Regions from separate parts of the Paenibacillus sp. IHB B 3415 genome, predicted to be linked through region 2. Evidence: riboswitches for the same ligand, from Rfam matches in the RefSeq annotation. Region 2 holds a riboswitch; the other holds the start of a gene.

The links. Region 2 has a riboswitch for cyclic di-GMP ahead of QW71_RS24030 (flagellar assembly protein A). Riboswitches for the same ligand answer to the same signal wherever they lie in the genome.
Region 1: another riboswitch for cyclic di-GMP. It lies ahead of QW71_RS18575 (thiamine pyrophosphate-binding protein); the one in region 2 lies ahead of QW71_RS24030 (flagellar assembly protein A).

Annotation. Positions count from the first base shown of each region.
Region 1 is NZ_JUEI01000041.1:51,577-59,260, reverse strand. It holds gene QW71_RS18580 (methyl-accepting chemotaxis protein) at 1-697, shown strand, start outside; cyclic di-GMP riboswitch class I at 1,202-1,298, shown strand; gene QW71_RS18575 (thiamine pyrophosphate-binding protein) at 1,447-3,060, shown strand; gene QW71_RS18570 (carboxymuconolactone decarboxylase family protein) at 3,112-3,474, shown strand; gene QW71_RS18565 (hypothetical protein) at 3,675-4,025, shown strand; gene QW71_RS18560 (3-oxoacyl-[acyl-carrier-protein] synthase III C-terminal domain-containing protein) at 4,127-5,119, shown strand; gene glpK (glycerol kinase GlpK) at 5,316-6,809, opposite strand; gene QW71_RS18550 (ATP-binding protein) at 6,931-7,684, opposite strand, start outside.
Region 2 is NZ_JUEI01000059.1:85,979-93,662, forward strand. It holds gene hcp (hydroxylamine reductase) at 1-712, shown strand, start outside; gene QW71_RS24015 (aldo/keto reductase) at 1,289-2,257, opposite strand; gene QW71_RS24020 (LysR family transcriptional regulator) at 2,263-3,198, opposite strand; gene QW71_RS24025 (DMT family transporter) at 3,295-4,212, shown strand; gene QW71_RS24030 (flagellar assembly protein A) at 4,302-5,927, opposite strand; cyclic di-GMP riboswitch class I at 6,030-6,123, opposite strand; gene QW71_RS24035 (hypothetical protein) at 6,502-6,891, shown strand; gene QW71_RS24040 (aromatic acid exporter family protein) at 6,928-7,684, opposite strand, start outside.

The DNA.
Region 1 (7,684 bases), on a different contig from region 2:
ACGCTCTACCCATACGCTGGAGCTGGTTGAAAAGGGACGCCAGTCCGTGGACACTCAAGCCGAAGGCATGCGGAAGAATATCCAGGCTACACAAAAAGTAGCAGATACGATCGAAGCGCTCTCACAGAATGCCCGCGGAATTACCATGATTACCAAGACCATCACGGAAATTGCCGAACAGACCAATCTTTTGTCGCTTAACGCCTCGATTGAAGCTGCACGCGCAGGCGAGCACGGACGCGGTTTCGCAGTTGTAGCCCAGGAGGTGCGCAAGCTTGCCGAAGAATCAACCGCCTCCACCAAGGAAGTATTCGGGCTGGTCCGCAGCATCGAGGCCGATATCAAGCAGGCTATCGATAACATCGCTATTAATGAAGAGGTTGTTCAGGTGCAGAACGAGATGATTACGGAAACCGCACATATTTTCGCGCAGATCGTACATAGTGTCCAATACATAACCGAGCAGATCTCCTCCTTCTCCGCAGAGAGTGATCTGATGCTGGAGAGTGCGCTCAAGATCTCCGGGGCGATCGAGAATATCTCGGCTATTACCCAGGAGACGGCAGCAGGTACCGAGGAGGTATCCGCAGCGATGAACGAACAAATTCATGCCCTGCAGTCCGTAGCGGAAGAGACCGAGAAAATGACACAATCTGTCTTCCAGCTGCAAAAAACAATCCATATTTTCAAATTCTAGCAGCAGCCCAAAGAGACCTTTTCCGCAGAGCAGTCTGCGGGAATGGTCTCTTTTTGGCATGAAAAAAGAAGATTGTAATGTAATATTCACAAAGTGTTAAAATAGTGCATAACCCTAAAAAAACGCCTTTGCACTTCTTTACTGCTAATTCTTTATTACTAATAAACTAACATTATTTTAAATTTCAATTACCCATTTCTTAAGACCTATTCCCGGGTTCTCCCAGCCTATAATTCTAATACATATGAATGGTTTCATGAGGTTCCTCTAATGTTATGAGGCTTATGGCTTATGCTGATTAAATTCTGCTCTTTTTCTGCATTTGCATTATAAGACTTTGGTCTTCCAGACGCATCCATTTTCAAAAGTTTGAATATCTAATATTTCATCTCCTATTACATCTGAATATTCGCCAAATTTCGCGTTTTGCTGCAAAGGGCTTATTGACAAAAGGCGAGCGAGGAATATATTGTAAAGGAAAATTATCCTTCGCTGTATTGATAACAACATATGAGGCAAAATTCACCGAAAGGGAATGACGCAAAGCCATGGATCTACAGTCTCACTTATCCGGTGAGATCATGACAGCCAGGTTGCTGAAAAACTATGAACGTCCGGGAATCCGCGTTCAGTAATAGTGATTCGTGCAACAGGCCTGTGCTCCTATTTCGAGTACAGGTTTTCTATTGCTAGCATACAATCAAAAAACAACTTGTGGGGTGGATGTTCTGAAGACAGTTGCAGATTATATGGCGGAAGCATTACGCGATCTTGGGGTAACACATTCTTTTGGTATTATTGGCAAGTCCATTTGTCCTATAGCTCTCAAACTTGTTGACTGTGGCATTGAGTTTATTCCCGGCCGGCATGAGTCCAGCTCCGGCTTCGCAGCAGGCGGCTATGCACTGAAAACAGGCAGTCTCGGGGTAGCCTTCGGCACCTCCGGTCCAGGCGGAACGAACCTGCTAACCGCAGCAGCACACGCCAAAGCCAACAATCTCCCGGTGCTCTTCATTACCGGTCATCAATCCATTAAAGAGCTGGGGATTCCCCAGTGTCAGGATTCCACATCCTATCTCGCCGATTTGGCGGACATGTTCAGACCGGCCACTCTTTTCAGCAAGCTAGTTGAACGCGGCGACCATTTCGGTACGATTTTCAATCATGCCCTGTCTATCGCCCTTGGTGACAAGAAAGGACCTGTTCATTTATGTATTCCGTTTGATGTTCAGACCGAGCGCCTTGAAGAATGCCGGATTGTCCTTCCGCAGCGGGAAAGGCTCGTCAGCTACGCCAACTACGAACGGGTCATTTCAGCGATCAATGCTTCCAGCAGACCTCTGATCATTGCGGGTAAAGGGGTTAACCGCTCCGGTGCGCACAAGGAACTGGTTCAATTGGCCGAGACCTTCAACATACCTGTAGTAACCTCTCCCGGTGGTAAAGGAGCCATTGCTGCGGATCACCCGCTCTATCACGGTCCTGTGGGCGTTGGCGGATGTACGCACGGGGATGAGATGTTGAACAACAGTGATCTGTTTATCGTGCTTGGTTCGCGTCTGAGCGATATGACCATATGCAATCTTAAGAGGGAGAATCATCCGGAACAGCTGATCCAGTTTGATGTGGATCCAACCTTTGTCGGTAAAATATTGACTTCCCGTACCCTTTCCGTCGGCGGCGATTTGCGTGACAACTTGGAGCTGTATCTCAGCAAGATTGATCCGTCCACCATAACCAGACGTGAAATAGAGATCTCCAATCACTATACTGAAGAACTGCCTGTGCTGTCCAAGCTCTCGCTGGCTTCGGTAATGAGCACGATGAGCGATTTGATTCCATACAACAGCAGCGTGTTTGTTGATGACGGCAGCCACGGCTTCAATGCGGTCAAATGGTTCAACGTGAAGAAACCGGGGAGCTTTGTATTTGATGCCTACTTCGCCTGCATGGGGAATTCAATCGGCATGGCCATCGGTGCCAAGGCTGCTTCGCCGGAAGAGACGGTCTTCTGCATTACCGGTGACGGCTGTTTCATGATGCTCGGAACTGAAATTAACACAGCGGTTTGCAAGAATATCCCGGTTATTTTCATTGTTGTGAACAATATGCAGCTGGATATGGCACTTAAGGGTATGGAAAAAACAACCGGCCGTATCGATGGAACGCTTTTCGAAGTCCCTCTGGATGCAGTGAAGTTTGCTGAGTCCCTGGGAGCCACCGGCTTCCGCGCGGAGACGCAAGAGGAGTTTGCGTCTGCAATCAGCCAAGCAGTTGAACTTAACCGCGTAGCCGTTATTGAGCTGTTGACCGACCGTGACGAAGTGCCTCCTACGGCCCACCGTACACTGGATCTCAACTAGGCTGTATCTTACAGATTCTCTAACTTACTATCAGGAGGCAAACAAGTGAATATGAACGTAGACAGCGGACTGGATCATTTCACCAATCTTTCCGGGGACTATGGGGCCAAAGCCCTAGCTCCTATTAAAGAGCATTTTCCCGAATTAGCCGAGTATATCATGGGCAATGCATACGGTGATATTTTTCAGCGGACCACCATCGGTTCTGACTGGAAAGAAATTGCTGTCATCTCTTCTTTGATCACCATGGGACAATTTGAGCAGTTGGGTGTTCACTATGTAATGGCGCTCCGCGTGGGGATGACCGTAGATCAAATCAAAGGTATCCTGCTACACCTGACACCTTGTATCGGCGCACCCAGAGTAATCTCGGCGTTCAATGTTCTGCTGGAGACGCTGGAAGAAATTCGTTAATTAATAGCATAATATTACATCATTCGACTTTTGTATTGCGTATTTAAGAAAGTTCTGGTTATAATGAAGGCAAAATATCCCAAAACCAAGTTTACTTTGTCGAATTTAGTCGTAGGAACGTAGTTTTTCGGGATATTAACATGATGAATCATCAGGTCACTCTGAATAATCATGCAATTAAAATTATGGGAGAGATGAACATGGGACAATTTATTTTGAAGACGGACACTGCGAAGAAAGTAATTAACATCGATCTGGAAGGAACCTTCTCGAACGAGGACGGTCTTAAATCGATACAAGCCTATCAGCAGACCATCAATCCGATCAACCCGTCCGAATATGCACTGGATATCGATTGCCGCAAGCTTAATGTAACCGCTCCTGATGTTGTGCCGTTGCTCGAAGGCTGCTTCATCATGTTCAAGGCAGACGGTTTCCAAAAAGTGAGCCTTACCCTTGAGAATAACCCTATTCTCAAAATGCAGCTGGCGCGTCTGGGCCGCAAAGCAGGACTCGAAAACCTGGAAATCACATCCACGGTACAAGCTTAAGTTAACTTATTTTTAAACCATTATTAGCGGTTTGAAACGCAAGATTCGCTCACGAAACTAAGTGTATGCTTACGGGCTACAAAACTTTTAGGAGGTTTACTATGGCAGGGATTCGCATTAAGGACATTGATATCTATCATCCAAGCAAAAGCATCGGCAATGACTTTTTCATTCAGCACTTCGATGAGAAGGGAATTGATATCCGTGGCCTGCTGGCTGCTCTTGGCCGTGAAAACCGCTACAGTATCGACAGCAAGGATGAGAACTCCCTGACGATGGCTTTTGAAGCCGCAAGCAATGTACTGGACAAGACCGGCCTGACCGGCGCAGACATTGACCTGATCGCTTATGCAAGCCAGACTCCTGAATATATTTTCCCAACGAACTCATTGATGATTCACCGCCTGATTAATGGTGCATCGCATACGATCTGTATCGACAGTAATGCCAACTGTGCAGGAATGACCGCTTCGGTTGAACAGGTCAGCCGTCAAATGATGGCGAACCCGAGAATCCGCCGTGCACTTGTCATCGGTTCTGACTACGTTGCCCCGCATGCGAACAAGAATGACCCGGTATATTACGCCAACTTCGGCGATGCAGCTGCCGCGCTCATTCTGGAGCGTGACGAGAATTCGGTAGGCTTCATCGATTCGATCTATCAGACCGATACCTGCGTCTACGGCAACTCGCTGTTCCCGGCGGAAGGTTTAGCTAATCTCGGACGTACAGGTGTGGCTGCCGGAGAATTCAATGTGAAGTTCATCCCGTTCGATGATTCCATCTGTGTGGATGCTGCTTCAGAATCGATCAACACCCTGCTCAGCAATAACGGAATCGCACCTGAATCCATCAAGGCCGCCTGCTTCTCGCAGTTGTCACTTCCGAACATCAAGGCCGTTTCCGGCAAAACCGGAATTGACGCTGATGCAGCCGTCTACATCGGGGATGAATTCGGCTACACCTCCACCAGCAGCCCGTTTATCGCCCTGCACAAAGCAGTGACTACCGGACAGCTGGAACGCGGAGATAAGGTCCTGTTCTGGACAGTAGGCGCCGGATGGCAGAACGTCGCTTTTGTAATGGAGTATTAATCTTAGCTGTTGAACTTATAGTTTCTTGTTAATATCCAAACAGCCCGCAGCAGAACTCCTGCCAGCGGGCTGTTTCTTTATGTATACATCAGGGCTCGACTCTCCCCAGACAGAACCTGCAGCGTTCATCCTGCCTGAGGTGAATTTATCCGATTCATTCGGTAAGCGCAGCCTGTCATATCAACAGCTGTTCTCCTTACCTCTGTCCTTCATGCTTCTCCCAGCCCATTGTCCGGGACACCGCGTCCTGCCAGGCGTTGTAACGGCGCTCACGCTCTTCCGTCTCCATCTGCGGCGAGAATACCTTCTCGGCCTTATTGAAGCTCTCCAGCTGCTCCCGGGTCCATATGCCGGAGGTGAGTCCTGCCAGCAGCGCAGCGCCGAGCGCTGTGGTCTCCGCATACGTTGTGCGGGTTACGTCGCTCCCAAGAATGTCCGCCTGGAACTGCATCAGCAGATTATTACGCACGGCGCCTCCATCCACTCTCAGTCCGCTGAGCGGCATGCCTGCGTCTTTTTCCATCGCCCCGATGACATCGCGGGATTGAAAGGCCAGCGACTCCAGCGTTGCGCGGACCAGATGTCCGGCAGTCGTTCCCCGGGTCAGTCCGAACACGGCACCCCTGGCATACATATCCCAGTAGGGTGCACCAAGGCCGGTAAAGGCCGGCACGACCACAACCCCCTCACTGTCCTCCACCTCACTCGCCTTCTCTTCCGAGTCGGCCGGAGCTACGATCAGCCCCAAGCCCTCCTGCAGCCATTGTACCGCTGCTCCAGCCACGAACACACTGCCCTCAAGGGCATAATAGAGTTCGTCTCCCATGCCCCAGGCTACCGTGGTCAACAGGCCATGACTCGAAGTCACTGCCTCAGTGCCTGTGTTCATCAGAATGAAACAGCCTGTGCCGTAGGTGTTCTTGGCGCTGCCTGCCTCCAGGCAGGTATGACCGAACAATGCCGCCTGCTGGTCCCCAAGCACAGAACGGATGGGGATGTCTACACCGAACCACTGCTTGTCTGCAGCTCCGAAGTCCCCGCCTGACATCCTCACTTCAGGCAGAATCGAGGGCGGAATGCGCAGCGCTTCGATTAGGCCGTCATCCCATTTACGCTCATGCAAATTGTAGAGCATGGTACGTGAAGCATTGGTAACATCCGTAGCATGCACAGCGCCTCCTGTAAGCTTCCAGATCAGCCAGCTGTCTATGGTTCCGGCCAGCAGCTCCCCCCGGTCCGCCCGCTCTCTGGCCCCCGGCACATGGTCCAGAATCCAGGCCAGCTTCGTTGCCGAGAAATACGCATCGATGACAAGACCCGTCTTCTCAGCGATCTCTCCGGCCATTCCCTGTGCCTTAAGCGCCTCACACTGCTCCGCAGTCCGGCGGTCCTGCCAGACGATCGCCGGATAGACCGGCGTTCCGGTAGCCTTGTCCCAGATCAGTGCAGTCTCGCGCTGATTGGTAATGCCGATGGCCGTAATATTATCAGCAGGGGCGGAGCTTGCCGCAATAGCGTCTCTGGCCGCAGCAAGCTGACTCTCCCAAATTTGCTCCGGATCATGCTCTACCCAGCCCGGCCGGGGAAAGGATTGTCTAATCTCATACTGCCCTTGCGCGATCATTCCCGCCTCCTCATCAAAGAGGATCGCGCGTGAACTGGTGGTACCTTGGTCCAAGGATAAGATCATTATGCACAGCCTCCTGCAAGCCTCAGCTTCTATGATATGTTCCACGTTGAACAAGATTAATGTGGTGGTTTCAACAAAAAGCACCTCTGCTGTCAGAGGCGCTGTCATGCATTGTCCGGATTTACTGTTTTTCGACAGGAAGCCGCAGGGTAAAAGCGGTGCCTTCTCCAAGCTTGCTGGAGGCGTGGATACTCCCATGATGCGACTCGACGATGTTCTTCACAATCGCTAGTCCCAGACCGGTTCCACCCGATTCTCCCCTTACACGTGCTTTGTCGGCTTTGTAAAAGCGCTCGAAGATATACGGCAGATCCTCAGGTGTTATGCCAACACCTTGGTCTCTGATCTCAATCTCCAGAATCCTCCGGCCTTCCAGCACGGTGGAATCCGCCCGAATGGATATCAGTTTATCGGCCGGAGTGTGGCGGAAGGCATTGTCGAGCAGATTGGTGAGCACCTGCTCCAGCTTGTCTTCATCGGCAGCCTTAAGGAGCAATTCGGTATCCGGTCTCTTTAGCTCAAGAATAATATCCCGCTCCTTGGCTCTGACCGAAAATTTGCGGTACACCCGTTCCAGCAGTTCCCCTGCATCCACTTGCGCCTTCAGCATATCCGTATGCCCCGCTTCCATGCGGGCCAGATCGAGCAGATCCTTTACCAGCCGGCCCATACGGAGCGATTCGTCGTGGATCACCTGGACCAGCTCGCTGCTCTCCTCCGGGGAGGAGGCCATTCCATCCAGCAGCGCCTCGCTGTAGCCTTGCATCATCGAGAGTGGTGTGCGGATCTCATGCGAGACATTGGCGACGAAATCGCGGCGCATTTTCTCCAGCCGCACTTCCTCCGTCACATCGCGCAGCACCGCTACCGCCCCG
Region 2 (7,684 bases):
ACCACCAAAAGAAAGCTATAAGAACCGGCTGTACACCACAGGCAACACAGGTTATCCGGGAGTTCAGCATATTGCAGCAGGAGCAGACGGGGTGAAGGACTTCTCCGCTCTGATTGAGCAGGCCAAAGAGTGCAGCGCTCCGGTAGAAATCGAGACAGGTGAGATTATCGGCGGCTTTGCCCATGCGGCGGTCATGAATCTAGCAGATGAGGTAGTCGGCGCCGTCCAGAGCGGCGCAATCAAACAGTTCTTCGTCATGGCCGGCTGTGACGGACGGATGAAGAGCCGTAGCTATTATACAGACTTCGCGGCGGAGCTGCCTGAGGATACCGTGATTCTTACCGCAGGCTGTGCCAAGTACAAATATAATAAGCTGGCGCTTGGCGACATCGGCGGAATTCCCCGCGTGCTGGATGCCGGCCAGTGCAATGATTCCTACTCCCTTGTGGTCATAGCGCTGAAGCTGAAGGAAGTCTTCGGCCTGGACGACATCAACGATCTTCCGATCTCCTACAATATTGCCTGGTATGAACAAAAGGCGGTAATTGTGCTGCTGGCGCTGCTGCATCTGGGTGTGAAGAACATTCACCTCGGCCCTACACTTCCGGCATTCCTGTCACCTAATGTAGCTAAGGTGCTGGTAGACAGCTTTGGCATCGGCGGCATTTCCACCGTACAGGAAGACATGGAGCGGTTTATTGCAGCGGTGTAATACAGAATAATTGACCGTTTATCCTGCGGCGCTATGTCTCACAAGACCTTCGGATGGCCGCTAATGCTAGAAATTTCCTGATTCATCCATTATTCGTGACAGAGATCCGGTAATATTCTAAAATCCTGCACGGAATACAACATTTTGCTTGTTAAACCGGCCCAAATCCAAAATTGTTGTATAAAAGGCATGAATTCTCCTGCTTCATGCGGCTTAGCGGAACAATTCTTGTATTTCATACAACAATCCTCCGCCACACCCGGCTATCTATGAAACAAAGTTGTAGAACGTACAACACTTATGACTGCACTGCTTACTTAATAGTCTTCATTCTGCCGGCAACAAGACAAGTGTGAGGATCTGATGTATGCCGTATTCTGCTAGTCCCACAGCGGGCCGGTAACTTGTCTGGTGGTTGACTAAAGCGGGGTTTGTCTATGTAACGCACAAAAAAGCGGGTCCACGGTATACTGGGGACCCGCTTTTTTGTGTATGAGCCGGCAGCTGTTACGGCAGCCGGAAAGCGGGTCCACGGTATACTGGGGACCCGCTTTTTTGTGTATGAGCCGGCAGCTGTTACGGCAGCCGGTAGACGGCGAACGGCTCCCCGCTGCGGAAGGCGGCGCTGGCCTGATCCAGCTTCTGTAGCGTTGCCGCATCCGGCCGGACGGTGAGACTCTGCAGGTTATGCTCCACCTGCTCCACCCGGGTGGCACCGACAATCACCGTGGAGACGGCCGGCCTGCTCATCAGCCAGGCCAGAGACAGCGCCGCCGGTGAAGTATCCAGCTCTTCCGCTATACTGCTAACCTGCTCCCCGAGCGAGATGCGTCCGGGGGTAAGAAAGCGGCGGAAATTAGGATCGGTTTCCGCTCTGGAACCGGCAGGGGCACTGCCGGTATATTTGCCGGTGAGAATGCCGCCGGCCAGCGGGAAGTACGGGATGATGCCGAGTCCCTGATCCAGACACAGCGGAAGCAGCTCTGCTTCAGGTGTGCGGTCGGCAAGCGAATAGCTGCACTGGATCGAGACATATTTGGCCCAGTTGCGCGCTTCGCTGATGCCCAGCGCCTTCATCAGCTCCCAGGCAGCATAATTGGAGGCCCCGATATAACGCACTTTGCCCGCAGAGATCATATCATCGAGGGTGCGCAGCGTCTCCTCCAGCGGGGTGTAGGGATCGAAGGTGTGAATCTGATACAAATCTACATGATCCGTCTTCAGCCGCCGCAGGCTGCCTTCCAGCTCCTGCATCAGATGGCGGCGGGAAGAGCCGCTGCCGTCTGGCCCGTCATGCTTTGGAAGGCCGGCTTTGGTAGCCAGAACGGCAGCATGGCGTCTGCCCTCAAGCGCGAGTCCAATAATCCTCTCCGACTCGGAGCCGACATAGATGTTGGCGGTATCGATGAAGTTGATTCCCTGATCCATGGCGGCATGAATAATGCGGATCGATGTCTCCTGATCGGCCCGTTTACCGAACGAGTTGGTTCCAAGACCCAGCGCAGATACCTGCAGGCCGCTATTTCCGAGACGCTTATAATGCATCATGATCACTCCTTATCCTTATCATTAACGTTAATTAGGCCGGCTGCGGCCAGAGACGGCGGAGCAGCTTCATTGCCGGAGAACAGCTGCAGTGCAGTATCAATAAATAATTGTACGGCAATAGAAGTCTCCTCCAGGGAATGGACGGCGATATGAATATCGCGGTAAGCATCAGGCGCAAGCTCCCGGACCACGACATTCGGCGGCAGCGACAAGAGAGAGAGCTGGGACATCACGCCGACGGCGAGCCCCTCCTTGATCATATTCAGTGCGGTAATGTAACTGTTGACCTCGTATTTCACATTCAGCCTGCTTCTGGCCCGGTGAAATAAGTCCACAACCGGAGGCTCGTAGCCCGACCGGCAGAGCAGCATAGGCTGAGCTTCCAGATCCTTCACACAAATGATCTGCTTGTGCCGAAGCTCGTGATCCCCGGGCAATACGGCGTAGAGCTTCTCCCGGAACAGCGGCAGGGAGGCGAATTCTTCGACCGGTGGTATCATCAGGCCTGCGTCAATGAACCGTGATGCCAGCCAGTCCTTCACCTCGGCGACCGAACCTTCATACAATCTGATCTCAATTCCGGGGTATTTGGCAGTGATGGCACTGATAATCTTCGGGACAAAATAGGCAGCGGCAACCGGAAAGGCGCCGATGCGGATGAGGCCCTTCTCCAGGCCTTTCTCGGCGGCAATCTCCTGATCAATCTTATCGAGGCCGCTGAGGATTCCGCGGCAGATAACCAGAATCCGCTTGCCGATATCCGTCAGCATCAATCCGCTGCGCCGGTCGCGCAGCAGCAGCTTCACGTCCAGCTCGGCTTCGAGTGCGGAGATGGCCCGGCTGACTGCGGGCTGGGTCATATTCAGCTCAAGACCCGCCTTGGTGAAGCTGCGGCTTTCAGCGATTAAGACAAATAGGCGAATTTGAGTGTTATTCATATCTAATCTGGTATGCCCCTCATGATAATAATTCATTTCAATTATGACTGGATCTATTGTATCATTTGGGAAGAAATCAGAACAAGAGGTGAACTCATGCAGAAGCGGAAGCAAACTATTGGCTTATTAGTGTTCCTGGTTATTGTCTGGGGCATCAACTGGCCGCTCTCCAAAATTGCCTTAACGTATGCCCCGCCCTTGCTGTTCGCCGGAATCCGAACGGTCATTGCCGGTATTATACTAATCATCGCGGCTCTGCCGAAGCGGAAGCAGCTGAATTTGCGGCAGCTCTGGCCCGTCTATCTGGTGTCAGCCTTCCTCAGTATCGTCTTCTACTATGGCTTCCAGACGATTGGCCTGCAGTATGTACCGTCCGGCCTCTTCTCGGCCATTGTATTCCTGCAGCCGGTGCTGCTCGGAATCTTTGCCTGGATCTGGCTGGGCGAGCGGATGTACGGGCTTAAAATCGCCGGCCTCGTAATCGGCTTCCTCGGGGTAGCCTCGTTAAGCCTTGGGGGATTAACCGGAAGTATCTCGCCTATAGGCGTCCTGCTGGCCTTGGCCAGTGCACTCAGCTGGGCGCTGGCTACGGTCTACACCAAACGTAACGCAGCCAGAGTAGATATGCTGTGGATGACCGCGATGCAGATTATGATCGGCGGGGTGATCCTGCTGGCGGCCGGCTCAGCTTCAGAGAGCTGGGCGGATATTACCTGGAGTAGTACTTTTATATTAAATACACTGTTCATCGCGGTCTTCGTGATTGCGCTGGGCTGGATGGTATACTTCAAGCTGATCAATGAAGGAGAGGCCGGCAAGGTAGGCTCGTTCACCTTTCTGATTCCGCTGATTTCCATCGGCTCCAGTGTAGTCTTATTGCATGAACAGATTACGGTGAATCTGGTCATCGGTATGCTGCTGATTGTAAGCAGCATTATTCTGGTGAATGTCAGGCTGGGCCGGAATGCCGGGAGTGTCCTGCAGACCCCGGTACCCGGTCTGGGCAAGGAATAAACAACGGCTGCTCCCTCAGAAGAGGGGCAGCTGCTCCCTCAGAAGAGGGGCAGCCGTTTTTACTTGTCAGGGGTTACATTACAGCAGGCTTAGACCGTTTCTGCGTCCGCGTCCCGCAGGATCAGTTCTCCGCCGGACTCCAGGATACTGTTATGGGAACGGGCGATATTAATGAGGACATGCTCCTCCTGGAGCAGTTCAATGTCTTCACACAGATTACGCAGCAGCCGGGAGAAGCTGTTCAGAACACTGTCAGTGATAAACTCGGTGAACTGCCCCGGATGGGTAAAAACCTCCAGCATCTGCTTGAGCTGATCCGTACCGGGCTGGGAAGCCCCTTCCATGCACAGCAGTGCGGATTTAAGATCGCTGATCAGACACTCTATATGGCTGTACTTATCCTCCAGCAGCAGCATAACCACCAGACCGTATTTCACGGATTGCTGGCGGGATTCTACATTCTTGGCCAGCAGCCGGGCGGCTTCCCGCAGTCCGCCAACTTCAGTCAGCAGCAGACTGGAGAAGCGGTGCAGGCGGTGCTGGTGTACCCCGGCAAGTCCGGTGTGCAGGCTGCAGCCGGTTACTTGACCGCTTATATAGATACTGCCGGTAGCCGTAATTGTAGATTGGCAGACGTTGCCGTAGACATACACATTCCCTAACGCCTCAATACACATAGGGCCTTCAATATCTGAGGGTACAACGATGTCACCTGCAAACATAATCTCACGGGCCGTTGCCGCCATTTCCTTGGTGATGAGGCATAGGGCCGGGAAATCGCAGGTTGTGACGCTGCCGGAGTCTCCGCAGATGCGGGGTCTGCCCGTACGCAGAGCCGCGATCTCCCCGTTTGGAAGCAGCCGTGCATTGTCTCCGGCTGCGAAATAAATATCCTGCGGTGGAGGTGGAGGCAAGATGCCTCCTTCTACGTCAAATCCGGGAAATCCCTCTTCGGGCGGCAACTTGCGGGCAAAGACCTCTCCCTCTCTGGCGAAGGGGGCTCCCGGAAACCGGAGATAATCTAAGGAATCTGCAGCTTCCGCAGTTCGCCCCTCCCGGAGCATTCCATTGCCTGTGAGCGTATGCTCCGGTAGGGATAGCTGCAGCCTTGATTTCTTGCCGGGCAGCGGGGCTCTCCCTTCTGCGATACAGACAGGGAGATATGTAGGGTTGTTCAGTTCGGCGTATAGGGCCGGGATATTCAGATTCCGCAGAATGGAGCGGTTATCCAGCGAAGAGAGAATCTGTTCTATGGTGAGCGTGGACAGCAGCATCGCCCGGTTAGGCTCGGCCCGGACTGCGGCTTCGAAGGAAGCCGGACAATTGACCAGATTCCAGGCGTACTTCTCTGCACGGTACAAGGTGAAATGCACTTTGAGCTTGTCAGGTGAAACTGTAATCTGATACTGTGGCTTCTCGCAAATTTCCCAGGTAATATGATCCGCTGAGGTAACCTCAATAGGCTCTGTAACGGTCTTCCAGTTGATCTTCAGCACTACAGGATGAACAGCAGAGATCCGGGCGGGCTTGCCGCCAGAGAGCGGGGGAGTAATGAAGATCTGATTATTCTGCACAAGGATGATTCCATCCTTATCTCCATTCATCCCGCCGGAAGTCTGGCCCTCCACAGAGAAAGAATCCAGGAATCCGGTACGTTCAAGCATCAAGGATTCCACGAAATCATATCGGGTTGGTTCGATGAATTGCTGCGGCATTAGCTTAACCTCGCTTTTTCGTATAATCAATGGCATTCGTACAGAAAAGAGCATCATAAAGCCTGAGGGATCACCCGGTGACTGATGGCTTACGTGGTCTCTATTGGCAGCCTGGCGACCATAAACGCGGAGTCTCTGCATTCTTAGGCCCATTGCTTTGCGTCCTACCCTTTCAGGAAGTTTGCCTTTAGAAATAGATCAATGATATACACTCAGCATGAGGCGATTTCAATCGACTGTAATCGACAAAAAAGGTCATAACTGGTTCCTGCGCTGCAGGAACTTCTGCAAACAAGCTTAATTCTAGTACTTAAGGAGCTATTTTTCAACTGTATTCTGCCAATTTATCAATAATCTTAAAATGTGCAGCTCTAAGTTGCCTGAAAAACTGGTTTCCCAGCGCTTACAGCTTATGGGAGGACCCCTTCTGACAAAGCCGTTGTTGCTCAACCCGTGCTGCTAATTGAATTATTGTACAAACAATGATATGTTTCAGCCCTATGACTGCCAATAATCCGCTAAAAATCAATGCGTGTAAATTCCAGTTGAACCGAGAGGGCAGAGTGGAAGTGAATTGAAATTCAATGACTTGTCGGTCATTGAATCCTGTGCCCATAGTCAGAGCTCACAGGGCACTTTATTCCTGGAGCATCATATGCTGCTGTTCGTGCCGAAAGGGAATTATACGATCCGTTATGCGGGGCTTGTGCATGTGGTGCAGGAGAATCAAATGGTGCTGCTGCCCAAGTCCATCGCCGTTGAATATGAGAAATCGGGCCAGCCGGATAACGGTTATCTGCTGGAATGTAGGCAGGCAGTGACCATCCTCCGGTACATTTGCCGCTGGGCATTGACACGCTGGCCCGGTACAGTGAGAAGGCGGAGCAGTTCGAGCAGGAGATCAGCACTTGGCATAGTGTTATTACGGGAACAGATCATGAGGATGTATTCTAAAGCTGAATAGGCTTAACCGCACAGAAAAAAAGGGACGCTCCCAAGCTTATAGCTTATGGGAGAGTCCCTTTTGTATGAATCGTATAGCGCGCGCCGGTGCAGCCTTGGCGGGCTGTGCTGCGGCTGAGATTGCCGCATAATCGGCACGTTCGATCTCTTCAAGAATCCGGTTCAGATGCGAGAACACCGCGCCAAGATCACGGAATGCGGCGAGCGGGCATTGGCCCTGCAGCTCAGAGAACCAGGCCAGCTGCACATCACGGGCGCGGCGCAGGCTCTCGGGGAGCGAACGCCCGCATTCCGCATCCGACAGCGTCCGGGTTCCATATAAGGCAATGCAGTCTGCAGTTGCCGTCACGACCTCTGTCATCCAGTCGGCTGCGGCATAATGGGCAGGGAGCAGCGAGAGCTCTTCGGAAATTCCTTTGACGTAGGAATGCACCCTGCTGAGATGGGAGGTTGCCTGTGACAGCGTACCGAGCTCTTTGCGGCACTGGTAATGGGAGAGCGTGAAGTGAAGCTCCTTCTGCAGCTGCTTGCTCTTGCCCAGCAGTTCACCGGAAAGCTTAAGCGCGGTCAGCGCCTGCGTAGCATCCCGTCCGCCGGACGTCAGGCCGGTTAAGGCATCGGACAGTGTCAGGCTGCCCCTCAGTGCCAAGTCTTTGACCTTGACGAACCCCTTGGGCGGAACGATAATCATATTTATGATTAAGGCAATCAGTACACCGATTAAGGTTTCGGCGACTCTCCAGACGATGTACCCATCATGATAGAAGGTGAGCGCCAGGACGGAAGTGACGCCA